One region of the Shewanella sp. KJ2020 genome, then DNA from elsewhere that is predicted to be linked to it. Evidence: predicted binding sites of a transcription regulator. Region 1 holds the regulator's gene; the other holds the start of a gene.
The links. Region 1 encodes LexA, which represses DNA repair genes until DNA is damaged. Its sites were predicted from a motif close to TACTGTATNNNNATACAGTA; they were not measured.
Positions count from the first base shown of each region.

Region 2: a site for LexA is predicted at 4,197-4,216, ahead of dinB (DNA polymerase IV). Genes of this name have one in related genera too.

Region 1 covers NZ_JAKUKD010000019.1:52,127-60,180, forward strand. Annotated here, with positions in the region: gene mtr (tryptophan permease) at 1-164, opposite strand, end outside; gene plsB (glycerol-3-phosphate 1-O-acyltransferase PlsB) at 164-2,587, opposite strand; gene lexA (transcriptional repressor LexA) at 2,748-3,368, shown strand; gene MJO46_RS12070 (cell division inhibitor SulA) at 3,365-3,877, shown strand; gene coxB (cytochrome c oxidase subunit II) at 4,279-5,817, shown strand; gene ctaD (cytochrome c oxidase subunit I) at 5,827-7,419, shown strand; gene MJO46_RS12085 (cytochrome c oxidase assembly protein) at 7,421-8,002, shown strand; gene MJO46_RS12090 (cytochrome c oxidase subunit 3) at 7,999-8,054, shown strand, end outside.
Region 2 covers NZ_JAKUKD010000030.1:320,202-328,255, forward strand. Annotated here, with positions in the region: gene MJO46_RS16715 (FAD:protein FMN transferase) at 1-260, shown strand, start outside; gene nqrM ((Na+)-NQR maturation NqrM) at 272-496, shown strand; gene bfr (bacterioferritin) at 747-1,220, shown strand; gene bfr (bacterioferritin) at 1,230-1,697, shown strand; partial or broken gene MJO46_RS16735 (methyl-accepting chemotaxis protein) at 2,048-4,051, shown strand; gene dinB (DNA polymerase IV) at 4,240-5,319, shown strand; gene MJO46_RS16745 (aminoacyl-histidine dipeptidase) at 5,441-6,904, opposite strand; gene MJO46_RS16750 (leucyl aminopeptidase family protein) at 7,124-8,054, shown strand, end outside.

The DNA of each region.
Region 1 (8,054 bases):
ATGCCGAGTAACATAAAAATCGAATAGCCGAACCACATACCGGCGCCCACCACGGGCAAGGAGAACATCCCCGCCCCTACGGTTGTACCGGCAATAATCATGGCACCACCGAGCAAAGACTTACCTGCGGGCTTATGTTTAGCCGCATTCATATGATTTGCCATTAAACAATGTGCTCCGCAGTGACACTCGCTACAATCGTCTGTCTCACTGTGGCTCTCAATAGGCCATTGGCTTGATCTCGAATTCGCTCTACGTTGGATTTATCTCCCTCACCAGAGAAATAACCCAACTCTTTTAGCTTAACACTCAGCGTATTATAGAGTTTTTTATCGTAAAACTCAGGCGCAGTAATGCCGTGCAACGCCCCTAGACGCTGGGCAAGTAGATGGCTTTCAGACTCAAGTTCCGAGCGTTCCATCTTAGGTCTATGGGCTAACAAATTGAAAATAATTGCATAACGCTGCAGAGTTTCACTCACAGAACCCGCAAGCAGTAGCAGCTGGCTGGTGTGTTCCGTCACGACCGATAACCCCTCCTGCTCGGTCACTAAACCTTGCTCAACAAAGAGGTCCAGCACTTGATTTACATAGGCAGGTAAATCCTTAATGCCCATGAAAAGTTCGGCTTTTAGCAGCGGATAAAAGTCATTCACTATCCCGAGGATCTGCTGCCGCTGAATTTGCTCATTGTGGGTTAAACAACTCGCAATCAATGACGGGATAATAAATAAGTGAATAATGTTATTGCGATAGTAAGTCATTGAGGTCGCTTGATTCTCATCGATAGACACTATCTCACCTAATGGATCGGCATTAATGGAGAACTTATTCAGATCCAATCCTTGTTGCACTAAATGCTTACCATCGCCTTCGGCAACCGAGGTAAACGAAGTGTAAGGCACACGCTTAAGCAGGGTCAGGTATAAATCTAATTGACGCTCGAGCAAACAACGCTCTAGGGCGTTTCGCTCCGATGCCAATAACACTAAACTGGTCAGGGTGACAGAACTGGCGGCCGCGGCATCATTAATGCGCGTCATCACCCGATTCGCCAGCACATTAACCGCTGGCGTTAACCAAGTCGGTTTTTGTTCTGGATCATCGGCAAGCTCTGCCCGCCAATTAGGCGCCCGCTCATTTAAGAAGTTTTGCAGCGTTATAGGCTCACCAAAGTTCACATAACCTTGGCCAAAATTACCTAATTTACGAATAGCACCAAAGACTTGCCAAACAGATTCTTTCTGCTTTTTCTTACCGCTTAATTCTTTATGATAAGTGGCCACTTCCATCACATGGTCATAGCCTAAGTACACAGGCACTAAAGTCACAGGACGTTCAATCCCGCGCAGTACACTGTTCATCGTCATCGCTATCATGCCGGTTTTGGGTGCCAACAAACGCCCCGTACGCGAACGGCCACCTTCGGAGAAATATTCCACCGAATATCCCTTAGCAAACAGTTGGTCTAAATACTCACGGAATACTGCGGTATACAGCTTATTGCCATTAAAACTGCGGCGAATGAAGAAGGCACCACCACGGCGGAACATTGGCCCAGCGGGCCAAAAGTTGAGGTTAATGCCAGCGGCAATGTGCGGCGGAACCATGCCTTGGTAGTACAGAATATAGGATAACAGCAGGTAATCCATATGGCTGCGATGACAGGGCACATAGACTATTTCGTGGCCATCGTGGTGCAACTGCCGAACTTGCTCGGCACCTTTTATGTTGATCCCGCTATAGAGTTTGTTCCATAACCAAGTCAAGAAACGCTCTGCAATACGGACTAAACTGTCCGAATAATTTGCCGCAATTTCATCTAAATATTCAATCGCAGTCTCACGGGCTTGGGTTTCAGAAATCTTCTTGCTAGACGCTTCTTCCTGAATGGCCTTACGCAGGGATTCGGATTTAAGCAGCGAATGGAATAGCGCCTGACGATTTGGCAACACAGGCCCCGTCATCACCTTACGCTGACGGCGGAAATGCACCCGCGCAACCCGTGCTAACTTATGGGCGATCCCCATATCTGTGCCATGTTCGTCGGCCATATAACGCAGTGACACAGCATTGGAAAACTGCACAAAATTATGCCGACCTAAAAATAAAATCATTAAACACTTGCGCAGCCAGGTCGGATTTTCACGCTCCAATACCGCCGCCTTCATAGTGTCGTCTTCTTTACCCGGCGTGCGGCCCCAATACAGGCTGACAGGCACCAACTGGATATCCAGTTCAGGTCTTTCCTTATGCACGGCCAATAAACGCATAAAACATTCAAGGAAAGGCGCATTACTGGCACGCTCACCAAATAACGGCTTGCGTCCTTCGAGGCAAACGACGCGGGGAGCCACGACGCCATTGGCCACTAAAGGTTCGTAGGGACTGGGTAACCCTAGCTTGGCAGTGATTTCGCTCAATGCAGCGATATCACTAATGGATTCTGTTTTCATCACATAAGCAAGGGGTCTGGAAGCATCCAGATTCAGATCGGCAAAGGGATCCTGAGGCACCACAATAGTGTGCACTAAGTGTTTTTGGATCCAACGTAATGATTTCAACCAAAGAGAGTCTTGTTTAGGCATTTTTCTTATGCAATTAAATACGTTCACTAGCCCAATAGAATACCAGACTCTGGGGAACATTCGCTAATACTCTCCGATATCGTTAAAAAGTGGTTAATACTTGCACTACCAACAATACTGTATATACTAACAGTAACTGTATAGAAAAACAGGAACCACCATGAGACCCTTGACGCCACGCCAAGCTGAAATTTTAGAGCTAATTAAACGAAATATTGCCGATACAGGCATGCCACCTACTCGGGCGGAAATTGCTGCACGTCTAGGTTTTAAGAGCGCCAATGCGGCGGAAGAACATCTTAAAGCGTTAGCGAAAAAAGGCTGTATCGAGATCATGCCCGGTACGTCTCGTGGTATCCGTCTCCCAGCAGAGGAAGAAGAAGTCACTGAATCTGGCCTACCGCTTATCGGTCAAGTCGCTGCAGGTGAACCTATACTCGCCCAAGAACATGTTGAGCAGTATTACCAAGTTGATCCCAGCATGTTTCATCCACCCGCCGACTTTTTACTGCGCGTAAAAGGCGACAGCATGAAGAATATAGGTATTCTCGAAGGGGATTTGCTGGCCGTTCATAAAGTACAACAGGCAAGAAATGGCCAAGTGGTTGTCGCCAGAGTCGACGACGATGTCACGGTTAAACGCTTCGAAAAAAAAGGCAACTTAGTCTATCTACACGCCGAAAATGAAGATTATTCGCCGATTAAAGTCGATTTAAGTTTTCAAAGTTTAACAATTGAAGGACTCGCCGTCGGTGTGATCCGTAATGGAGATTGGCTATGAACAAACTACTCGGCAATGCCCCGCGCCATCCAGGTTTATGGTTAGATGAAGTACGAGATACAGATACCGACTGGCAACATACTCCGATTAGCTGTATGCCAACCCAAACCCAAGGACAGCACGAACTCGTGCAATTAAGTGCTCAACTCGCACAGCTCAGCCAGCAGGGGCGATGGGTTGTACTTATTAATCCTCCAAGCATCGGCTATAAGCAACTCCTTGCTAACGCTGGAGTACGTATGGATCGCATCCTGTTAGTCCATGCCAAAGATGAGGTTGAAACACTCTGGGCAATGGAAAAAGCCCTGACAAGTGGTACGTCCAGTGCGGTCATTACTTGGACACAATCACTCGATGCCCGCGATAATCGTCGTCTACAAATTGTCGCTAAAAGTGCCCGCGCTATGGGAATTGTGCTCGAAGAGGTGAACAGTCACTTACGCTGCGATACTAGGCTCGAGCAACAAACACACTTTAGCCAGCAAGCTTTTTTCAACTCTATGCATTAATTTTTTACGCTATATTTTACCGTCAAAGCCGCCTCACCTATGAATGTGAGGCTTTTTTTTGGCAATTTTTCAGACAATTAGAAAAATAAGTGATCTTGATCAATATTTAAACAGCAAGTATGGTTGGTTAAGTCGGTGATGATATATCACCGCCGTGGCACAGAAATCGAACAGCTATCCCGTTTGAAATGCCACTAAAAATAGAGAACAGATTTATTTCAGTCGTATGTGCCAGCGTGGCTTATACCAGCAGTAATAATACTTAATTAAAAGTAACAGCCGCCAACGCACGTTGAAGTCAAAAATGCTTTTTTGGGAACTGAAGAGTTTGCATAGAGTTGAGACTTACTGTGTTGCTCTTCTTTGTAGTTGCTATTCGCAATTGGCAGAGGAGAAGTCTTGTGAAGCAATTGTTGTATTGTTTACTCGTGGTGTTATTCGCACCACCGTTGGCCGCCGCAGATACGCGGCTCAACATGACCCCCGGCGTAACCGAGATCAGTGGCAAGGTTTATCACTTGCACATGACCATCTTGTATATCTGCTGTGCGATCGGCTTAGTGGTTTTTGGGGCCATGGTTTACGCCATGATCAACCACAGAAAGTCCAAAGGCGCAGTCGCATCCCATTTTCACGAAAGCACTAAAGTCGAAATTGCTTGGACTGTTTTGCCATTTATCATTTTGATCTTAATGGCAATTCCAGCAACAAAGACATTAATCGCGATGGAAGATCCCAGCAATGCCGATCTCACCGTAAAAGTCACGGGTTCCCAATGGAAATGGCACTACAGCTATTTCGATCAAGACATTGATTTTTACAGCATACTCGCCACACCCAGAGCACAAATAGAGGGCACCGAAACCAAAGGGGAAAATTACCTTTTGGAGGTCGATAAGTCGCTCGTGCTACCGATAAACCGCAAAATTCGCTTCCTGATGACCTCTGAAGATGTGATCCATTCATGGTGGGTACCCGCTTTTGCGGTGAAGAAAGATGCCAACCCAGGATTTATCAATGAGGCCTGGACGCGCATAGACAAACCCGGCATTTACCGCGGTCAATGCGCCGAGCTTTGCGGTAAAGACCATGGTTTTATGCCCATCGTAGTGCAAGCCCTACCCGAAGCCGAGTTTGATGCTTGGGTGGCGGAACAAAAACAAGCCGCAGGGGCTGCGGCAGAAGCCGCTCAAGCCGCATTATCACAAACCCTCAGTAAAGAAGAGCTTATGACCCAAGGTGAGCAAGTGTACCTAGGCCACTGTGCAGCCTGTCATCAACCCAATGGCGAAGGCTTAAAAGGCGTATTTCCACACCTCAAAGGCAGCCCGATAGCAACGGGATCGCTCAGTGGTCACCTTGAAATCGTGATTAACGGTAAAGCGGGTACCGCCATGCAAGCCTTTGGTAAGCAATTGACGGCACAGGAAATGGCCGCTGTGATTACCTATGAACGTAATGCATGGGGCAATAATACTGGCGATGCTGTGCAGGCCAAAGATGTTAACGAGCATATGAACGGCAGCGCTGGCACACCAGCATCTACTGCAGCGCCAGCCAATACGACCCCAACTCCCGCGCCTGAACCTGAGCCAGTTGCAGTTGTCGATCCCGCCAGCCTCCCCACACTCAGCCATGATGCTCTAATGGCCGAAGGTGAGGCTGTCTACGCCACCACTTGCGCAGCCTGCCATCAATTAACGGGTGCAGGAATACCCCCCGCCTTCCCGTCACTGGTGGGCAGCGCTATCGCCACTGGGCCCATTGCTAATCATATCGACATAGTAATACATGGCAAAACGGGCACGGCGATGCAGGCATTTGGCAAACAATTAAGTCCACAGCAACTCGCGGCCGTCATTACCTATGAACGTAATGCTTGGGGCAATAATACCGGCGATACAGTGCAACCTGCTGATATCGCAAGCCATGGACAGTAGGGGATTATGATGAGCACAATGACTCAAGATCAAACCGCAGCCCATGATGACCATCATCATGGTGCGCCAAAGGGCATCATGCGCTGGGTGCTAACCACCAACCATAAAGACATAGGCACTTTGTATTTATGGTTCAGCTTCATTATGTTTTTAACCGGTGGCGCTATGGCCATGGTGATCCGCGCTGAACTGTTTCAGCCCGGATTACAATTGGTCGAGCCCAATTTTTTCAACCAAATGACCACAGTCCATGGGCTGATCATGGTGTTCGGCGCCGTGATGCCAGCCTTTACTGGGCTCGCAAACTGGCTGATCCCTATGATGATTGGGGCGCCCGATATGGCGCTGCCACGGATGAATAACTGGAGTTTTTGGATCTTACCCTTCGCCTTTACCATTTTACTCAGCTCACTGTTTATGGAAGGCGGCGGGCCTAACTTTGGTTGGACCTTCTACGCGCCACTATCAACCACTTATAGCCCCGATAGCACGGCACTCTTCGTGTTCTCTATTCATATCATGGGGATAAGTTCAATTATGGGCGCAATCAACGTGATTGTGACCATAGTGAACTTACGTGCGCCCGGCATGACATGGATGAAGCTACCGCTGTTTGTGTGGACTTGGCTTATCACAGCATTCCTACTGATCGCTGTGATGCCCGTCCTCGCGGGCGCTGTAACTATGGTGCTGACCGATAAGTTTTTCGGCACTAGCTTTTTCGACGCCGCGGGGGGTGGCGATCCTGTGATGTTCCAGCATATCTTCTGGTTCTTCGGCCACCCCGAAGTTTACATCATGATCTTGCCGTCCTTTGGTATCATCTCAGCCATAGTGCCCGCCTTCAGTCGCAAACCATTATTTGGCTATGCATCAATGGTTTATGCAACTGCGAGTATTGCAATTCTGTCGTTCCTTGTGTGGGCACATCATATGTTCACTACAGGTATGCCAGTGTTTGCCGAGCTGTTTTTCATGTATTGCACTATGTTGATTGCGGTGCCAACTGGGGTGAAAGTATTTAACTGGGTGGCGACTATGTGGCGCGGTTCACTCAGCTTCGAAACCCCTATGTTGTTCGCCGTGGCCTTTATCATACTCTTCACCATTGGCGGTTTTTCAGGGTTAATGCTCGCCATTACGCCCGCCGACTTCCAATACCACGACACCTATTTTGTGGTGGCGCATTTCCATTATGTGCTAGTGACTGGGGCGATTTTCTCCATCATGGCGGCGGCCTATTACTGGTTACCTAAGTGGACGGGGCACATGTACAACGAACGGCTGGGACAGTGGCATTTCTGGTGTTCGGTGATTTCGGTCAACGTACTGTTTTTCCCAATGCATTTCCTTGGGCTGGCGGGTATGCCAAGGCGTATTCCCGACTACTCGATTCAATTTGCCGATATCAATCAAATTGTCTCTATTGGTGGGTTTGCCTTCGGTTTATCGCAATTGATTTTCTTAGTGCTAGTGATCAAATGCATCCGTGGCGGCGAGAAAGCCCCCGCTAAACCTTGGGAAGGCAGTGAGGGTTTAGAGTGGACATTGCCAAGCCCAGCACCCTACCACTCCTTCACGACACCACCCGAGGTGAAATGAAATGACAAACAATCACCAGCCCGACAAATCTAAGTCAAATCGCAAACTCATCAGCCTGTTAGTCATGGGTTGTATCGGTATGTTTGGCTTTGGGTTTGCGCTGGTGCCGCTATACGATGTGCTATGTGAGCAGCTTGGGATCAACGGTAAAACCTCCAGCACCGCCAGCAATTATCAAGCTATTACTGTTGATACTAGCCGGGTTGTTACTGTGGAATTTATCTCCCAAGTGCAAACGGGTATGCCGTGGAAATTTGAGCCGCAAACCAAGCGGCTCGAAGTCCACCCCGGCGAACTTATCCACACGGCTTTTTTGGCACGCAATCTCTCGGACAGAGCCATAATCGGTCAGGCGATACCTTCGGTATCCCCAGGCCAAGGTGCTGCCTACTTTAATAAGACTGAATGTTTTTGCTTTAATCAACAGCACTTAGCGGCTTCGACCAGCGCAGAGTTGCCACTCATTTTCTTTGTGGATCCTCAGTTACCTGAGTCCATCCACACTCTGACCCTCTCTTACACCCTCTACGACATTACCGACAAGCAGTTAGCGTCTGCCCTAGAGCAAGGAGCTGCAAAATGACTACAAAACATGAACCTTACTATGTCCCCGCCCAAAGCGCTTGGCCCATCAT
Region 2 (8,054 bases), on a different contig from region 1:
ATGAAGAAGACGGCCAACGTTTTACCCATATAATCGATCCGCGTACTGGTTTACCTGTAAACCATAAGCTAGCCTCTGTGACCGTGCTGCATAAAGAGTGCATGACGGCCGACGGTTTTGCGACGGCGATGATGGTTTTAGGCACAGAAGCATCATTGGAGCTTGCCAAGAAGGAACACTTGGCGATAATGCTAATAGAAAAGCAAGGTGAAGGATTTAAAGTCTATTACAGTGACGCCTTCAAGCCTTTCCTTAAGTAGTTGGAGTAAACATGAGCACTTTTATCGCGGCATTTGTGATTTTGTTATTGTTCTTTTTGCTGATGTCGATAGGTTATCTCATTAAGCGCAAAGCCGTTGAAGGAAGCTGTGGCGGTTTGGGTGTACTAGGGATTGAAAAAGCCTGCGATTGTGATGATCCCTGCGACAAGCGTAAGCGTCGTATGGCCGCAGAAGAAGCGCGCCGTGAGAAGCTAACCAAAGACAGAATTATTTAAATCAGCTTAATCGACAATAGCCTCCTACCTAGGAGGCTATTTTTTGCCTGAAACTTACCAGCCTAGACGATTCACTTAAATTTATCCTTGGGATATGAGGTAGATAGCGCGCTAATCTAAGTGAAAATGAGAATGCTTTTTATGTTTAAGTTTGTGAAAAATAAAGAAAATTTGAGTTAGTCGATAAATTGTACTAGGCTAGAAGCTTGATTTAGATCAATCTTTTTCCCTTTAACAAGGATCGTAACTTATGAAAGGTCATCCAAAAGTGGTTGGGCAACTGAATCGGGTGCTTACCTGTGAGTTGACGGCCATCAATCAATATTTTCTCCATGCTCGGATGTTTAAACATTGGGGCCTAGAAAAGCTCAATCACGTCGAATACAAAAAATCCATTCAAGATATGAAACACGCCGATAAGCTTATCGAGCGGGTGCTGTTTTTGGAAGGACTGCCGAATCTGCAACAACTTGAAAAGTTACGCATTGGTGAACATAGCCAAGAAATGCTCGACTGCGATCTGGCCATGGTGCAAGAGCAGCTAACACTGCTGCGCGATGCGATCAGCCTGTGTGAAGCCGAGCAGGATTATGTCAGCCGCGATCTGCTAGAAGATATTCTTGAAGATGAAGAAGAGCACTTAGATTGGCTCGAGTCACAGCAGGAGCTCATCACATTAACGGGCATTCAAAATTATCTGCAATCACAAATGAGTGAGTCATAGGAGCGAAATATGAAAGGCGATAAAGACGTTATCGATGCATTAAATCGGCTCCTAACGGGAGAACTCTCGGCGATGGATCAGTATTTTGTCCATGCCCATATGTACGAAGATTGGGGACTAAACGAACTCTATGAGCGGATCGCCCATGAGTCGGATGATGAAAAAGGTCATGCGGCAAAACTGGTACAACGTATTTTATTCCTCGAAGGCGTGCCTAATGTGGCGGCCCGTGAGGCATTAAATATCGGCTCAAATGTGGAACAGATGCTGCGTAACGATCTCGCCTACGAATACAAGGTTGCCGATGATTTGCGTAAAGTCATCGCCCTGTGTGAGCAGAAGCAAGATTACCAGACCCGTGAAATTCTCGAAGTATTACTCGACGATACTGAGTCTGACCATATGTATTGGCTTGAAAAACAACTCGGACTGATTGACCGAATTGGTTTACAAAATTATCTGCAAACGAAAATGTAGTTAAAGTCGTACCTCAAATTAAGGCCAGTTAAGTCATTTAACTGGCCTTATGTTATCAAGCCCACTTAAGAGATAAAGCTTGCCTTGAGCAGGTTTGGCCGAGTACGGCTCCCGCTTAATTAGAGTATATAGCCTAATTGACTGCCAAATAGGTATTTCACCAACTCATCCTCTGTGATCTATGTCAAATTTAGCAAATAGTGTTAAATGACTATTCTTGTGTCTTTACAAATACTTGTTTACGTATTTTCTGAGCATTTCATCTGTTGTTAGTCGGTAAAAATTGTTACCGTGTGAAACTGTTTTTGTACGCCTTTTGTCAGTTATAGCTCAGCCAGACGGGAAGATTAATGGAATATATAAAACGCTCTCTCAGTTTACAGTTGGTGGTGACTATCGTTGGTGCACTTGCTGTACTCCTCACTTTAGTTGCTGCTTTGCTTGTTAATAAAGAAAGTAACAATACCCGTAAGCAAGTGGATGCGGATATTTCGGCGCTGGTAGCCTTAAAAGCCAACGAGATCAGTGGTTACTTTATTGCCAAGGGGCAAGTGATCCATTCAGTGTTTGCCGAGCCCGGGTTAGTTAGTTAGTTTAGTCAGTACCATGCCCGCGGCAGTAACCTCGCTACGGATGCGCAGTACCAAGATATTATTCGTTATTTTAAATCGTTCTCTGAGCGTGATAGCGATGTGAAATCGGTGTTCTTTGGCTCGGCCAATACCTTTGAATATTTTGATTTAAATGGCCGTTTCGATGGCGATGCTAACTATTACACCAATAAACGCCCTTGGTGGCAGGAGGCGATTGACCAGCGCGGCTTGTTTGTTGGTGATCCCGCAGTCGATGCCAACGATGGTTCTATTTCTGCTACGGTTAAAACCCCTGTCTATGGGGCCAATGGTGAGCTTATCGGTATTGGTGGTATGGATATCTTGATCGACACCATAGGCAAAAACCTTTTGGCACCCATCAAATACCGTAATTTCGGTCAAGCTTTCTTGATGACGGATGAAGGTAAGTTGGTGTATTTTCCTGGTTTCTCCGAGCGTTTTCCTCCGGGGTCCTTAGCCAATCAAATTGATAGTCAATTTAAGGACACAACTGGTTTTACCGCCCTAAGACAGCAGATGCAGCGTGAGCCCGAGGGGTTTGCTGAAGTCACCTTCAATGGCATTTCCCAGCGGGTAGTATTTGTGTCCGTCGGTGGCGATTATCCAAAACAAAAATGGCACTTAGCCTTTATGTTGCCCCACGAAGTGATTGAAGCACCCGTTACGGCGGCATTTTGGAATGCCTGTTTTGTTGCCATCGGCATTATGATTTTAGTGGGGATGACGGTTTGGTTGATGTTACTGCCCTTTAGGCGTCAGCTGTCTAAGCTGCTCGATGCGATGGAAGACATTGCCGAAGGAGATAGCGATTTATCCCAACGTATTCTTATGCAGCGGGAAGATGAGTTAGGTAAGCTGGGTGATGCTTTTAATCGCTTCGCTGAGAAAGTGCAGCACATGCTGTTGGATACCCGAAGTTTAACCCAAGAGGTGGGGACGGGTGTTGTCGATGCGCGGCAGATCTGTGACTTAGCCGTATCTTCGGTCTCATCGCAGAAGCAACAAATAGATTCGGTTGCCACTGCCGCAACTCAAATGGCGCAAACCAGCCAAGAAATGGCGGTAAGTGCCCAGCGGGCGAATGATTTTGCCGAAAAGGCGCAAACTCAGGCCAGCGATGGTACGCAAATCGTTTCCCGCGCGACCGAAGGCATGAAGGCCCTATCCCAGCAGGTGATTGAAGCGGCGAAAGTGATTAAACACCTACGCAGCAGCTCAGAGCAAATCGGTGAGGTCCTGAGTGTTATCCGTAATATTGCCGAGCAAACCAATCTACTCGCATTGAATGCGGCGATTGAAGCGGCGCGGGCGGGGGAGCAGGGCCGTGGCTTTGCCGTAGTGGCCGATGAAGTGCGTACTTTGGCGTCCCGTACCCAAGATTCTACCGCCAATATTCAAGGGATTATCCAAACGCTGCAACAGAGCGCCCTGCAAGCGGAGCAAGTGATGGAGTCGGGCGTCGAGCAGGCGAAAGCGGGTCAAGTGTTAACGACTCAGGTTGAAGCGGCGTTGAATGACATTGCCACGGCGATCATGTCTATCCAGCAGCAGACGGTAGAAATTACCGTTGCTATCGGTCAGCAAGCTGTGGTGGCCGAGGAAGTGGCGCAAAATGTCGAGAATGTGCGCGGGCTGTCGGATCAGTCTCTGTTATCGAGCCAGGATTTGTCCCTAAGCCTGCAGGGTTTTGAACATATGACCCGTGAACTCAGCCGCAATATCGGCCAATTCAAGATCTAAACCTGAGTGAGGTAGCGTGTTCACCAATATGCTGACGGCTTGCTAACATCGCCCATGCATTAACGTATTATTCCCCCATAAAAGGAGCCTAGGCTCCTTTTATTTTTCGCCTTATTCCATGTAAATCGGTTAGTGGGTACTTGATTACTGTTTTTATATACAGTATTTTGGCGTTGGAGGAATTCAACGTGCGAAAAATTATTCACATCGATATGGACTGCTATTTTGCCGCAGTGGAAATGCGCGACTTTCCCGAGTACCGTGGCAAGCCGTTAGCCGTGGGTGGCAGCAGCGATCGCCGTGGAGTGATCAGCACTTGCAGCTACGAGGCGCGTAAATTCGGTGTACGTTCGGCGATGGCGACCGCCTATGCCTTGAAGTTGTGTCCCGATCTTATTTTGGTGCCAGGGCGGATGCAGGTTTACAAAGAAGTGTCCCTGCAAATTCGTGAAATTTTCTCCCGCTATACCCCATTGATTGAACCGCTTTCCTTAGATGAAGCCTATTTAGATGTGAGTGAGTGCCAACAATATAAGGGCTCTGCGACTTTGATTGCTAAGGCCATTCGCCGCGATATTTTAGCCGAAACAGGGTTAACCGCTTCGGCGGGCATAGCCCCAGTGAAGTTTTTAGCTAAGGTCGCCTCGGATCTGAATAAACCAAACGGCCAATATGTGATTACCCCAGAGACGCTTCCCGAGTTTGTTAAAACACTATCGCTACGTAAAATTCCCGGTGTCGGCAAAGTCACCGCCGAAAAGCTCTCCTTGCTCGGGCTCAATACCTGCGGCGATGTGCAAGCCTATTCTAAACCCGAGTTATTGGCGCGATTCGGTAAGTTTGGTGCTGTCTTGATTGAACGTGCCCAAGGAATCGATGAACGGGGTATTTCTATCGGTCAAGAGCGTAAATCCGTCGGGGTTGAAACCACGCTGGCGAAGGATATTTATACCCTAGAGCAGTGCCAACAGGTGATGCCGGGATTGATCCAAGAATTAGCCCTACGTTTAAGCCGCAGCGCTAAGGGCAGACAGATCCATAAGCAGGTGATCAAACTTAAATTTAATGATTTTAAACAGACCACAATCGAGCATCGCAGTGATGAGGTTTCCGTGGTGATGTTTTATGAATTACTCAGTCAAGCCATGGTAAGGCAAGAAGGGCGGGGAATTCGGCTATTAGGGGTTTCCGTCGGACTCGCCGAGAGCAAAGACACTCTTAAGCCGTTAATGGCACGCGAAAATAAGCAACTGGATTTTGTGTTTTAGTGCCAATCGAACCTGACGTAGTTGACGCGATAACAAGCCTTACGCATTACGTAAATAGAAGAAATAAAAAAGCCGCATTGGTATATCCTCTGCGGCCTTTTAATCTAAGTCGGCTTAGCGACTATTCACCTTTAGCGGGAATGCGTTCTAGCACGGCTAATAGTAGATCCCAGTATTGGCCAACAGTGGTGATATTGACCATTTCATCTGGACCGTGGGGATAGCGGATGGTGGGGCCAATCGAGACCATATCCATCTCTGGATAGGGTTTCTTGAATAGACCACATTCGAGACCCGCATGGATCACCATGATCACTGGCTCTTTGTGGTAAATGTCTTGATAGGTTTCACGCACTATCGCCATCACGGGCGAGCTGTTATCGGGTTTCCAGCCCGGATAAGCGCCGCTTAAATCAATTTCGGCTCCGGCTAAGTTAGTTAACGCAGTTAACATGCCTTCGACTTGACTGCGACCAGAATCAATTAGCGAACGGATAAGGCATAGGATAGTGACTTGCTCATCGTCTGTGCTGATAACGCCTACGTTGAGTGAGGTTTCAGTGACCCCTTCGACTTCATCGCTCATGCGAATAACGCCATTTGGGCACACATGCAGCAAATCGATCAGGGTATTTTGGCTGTTCTCACTCATCACCCGTTTTGGCGTTGGGATTTCACTCAACACTAAACGCATATCGGGATCGACAATAGCAAGTTCTGTGCGTACTAAGGCTTCGAAGGCGCTGACTTTTTCATTAAGCGCATCGACATTTTCGGCGGGCAACATAAAGCTGATATTGGCTTCCCGTGGGATCGCATTACGCAGTGAACCGCCAGTAAATTGGGTCAGCTCTAACGCTAACTCATCGGCATTTTCAAACAGGAAACGCGCCAATAGTTTATTGGCATTGCCGCGACCTAAGTGAATATTTACCCCAGAGTGACCGCCCTTTAAGCCAGATAAATGCAGACTAAAGGCCGAGTAACTTTGCTCAGAGGCTTGCCACACCATAGGCAGGGTGATTTGGGCATCGACGCCACCGGCGCAGCCCATGTAAATTTCACCTTCTTGCTCTGAGTCGGTATTGATGAGGATCTCTGCATCTAACATGCCCGCCTGTAAACCGAAGGCGCCTGTCATGCCCGCTTCTTCATCTATGGTCAGCAGCACTTCTAATGGGCCGTGCTTGATATCATCTGAGCCTAAAATGGCCAGCGCCGATGCCATGCCGATACCGTTATCAGAACCTAAGGTTGTACCTTTGGCTTTAACCCAATCGCCATCTACATAGGCTTCGATAGGATCTTTCGTAAAATCATGGACTTTATCGGCATTCTTCTGTGGCACCATATCGATGTGAGCTTGGATCACCACAGTTTTACGATCTTCCATTCCCGGCGTAGCAGGTTTACGGATGATTAAGTTGCCAACGGCATCTTCGACTACGGCGAGTTGCTTATCTTTGGCCCATGCTTGGATGTGCTGGCTTAAGGCTTGCTCGTGTTTGGAAGGGTGGGGAATAGCACAAATTTGTTCAAACCATTGCCATAAAGGCTGTGGGTATAACTGACTTAACGCTGTCACGGATGTGTCCCTCATAAGGTCTTGTGGGTATAGGGCAAATTTGCGGTCATTCTAGCACATTCTGGGCAGCCAAATAATCACAGCGTCACAGGCTTTTGCTGAGCTGGCAGCCAAAGTTTCCAGTTCGATTGTTTTCGATGGAACTCATGCCGATTTTAGATTGGTAATTAGGCGATAGAGCGGGAATAATGCAGACACAATAATGAAAAAGGATGGGTCATGTTTCAAGTTAACTTCGTTGATGTAAAAGCAGAAAATGCCATTTTTGATGGTGAAGGTTGGGATGCGATTGTGGTGGTGACGCCCGATCTGGATGCCATCGGTTTTGATGAGATAGGCTTATTGGCCAAGCACGGTGCCCACGTAGATAAGCGTGTCGGTAAGAGCCCGACATTACTATTTGCTCCGGGTCTTGCGGGAGGGCGCTTGATTATCGCGCCTGTCACCCAAGTGAACGATGAGTATGTAGACGTGCGAGTGTACGCCGATGCCGCAAGGGCGGCGATTGCCATTGCCAAAGAGGCGGGCGCAAAACGCCCACTCCTATATGTAGTGCCATCGAAGGACGCGCGTTTTGGTTTTGCCTCTGAAGTCGCGGCGTTAGCCTGCGGTCAAGAACTGTGGCAAACCTTAGAGCTGCGTGAAGCGACGGATCTCGCACCTGCATTTGAAGCCATAGGGTTATTATCTTTAGCAACCCATAACAGCAATTTACTCAATGCCTTAGAAGCGGGGCGGGTACTAGCGCGGGATTTATGTGGTACTGAACCCGAGCGCATGTCGGCTAAAGCTTTTACCGATTATTGTCTGCAATCCTTTAAGGGCAGCGTGATCAAAACCGCTGTGGTGGAAGACAGAGATATTTTAGAGCGAGATTATCCGCTGCTCAGCGCCGTGGCGCGTTCGTCTTTTGCCGTCGGCCGTCATCAGCCCCGCGTGGTGAAATTAGAGTATCTGCCAGAGGGAGAGGTGACTCGCACTTTCCTGTTTGCGGGTAAGGGCGTGATTTACGACACCGGCGGCGCCGATCTAAAAGTGGGCGGTGCTATGGCGGGTATGAGCCGCGATAAGGGCGGCGCTTCTGCCGTGGCGGGGTTATTTAAAACCCTATCCATGCTCAAACCTAAGGGAATTCGCGTGATTGCCGAAT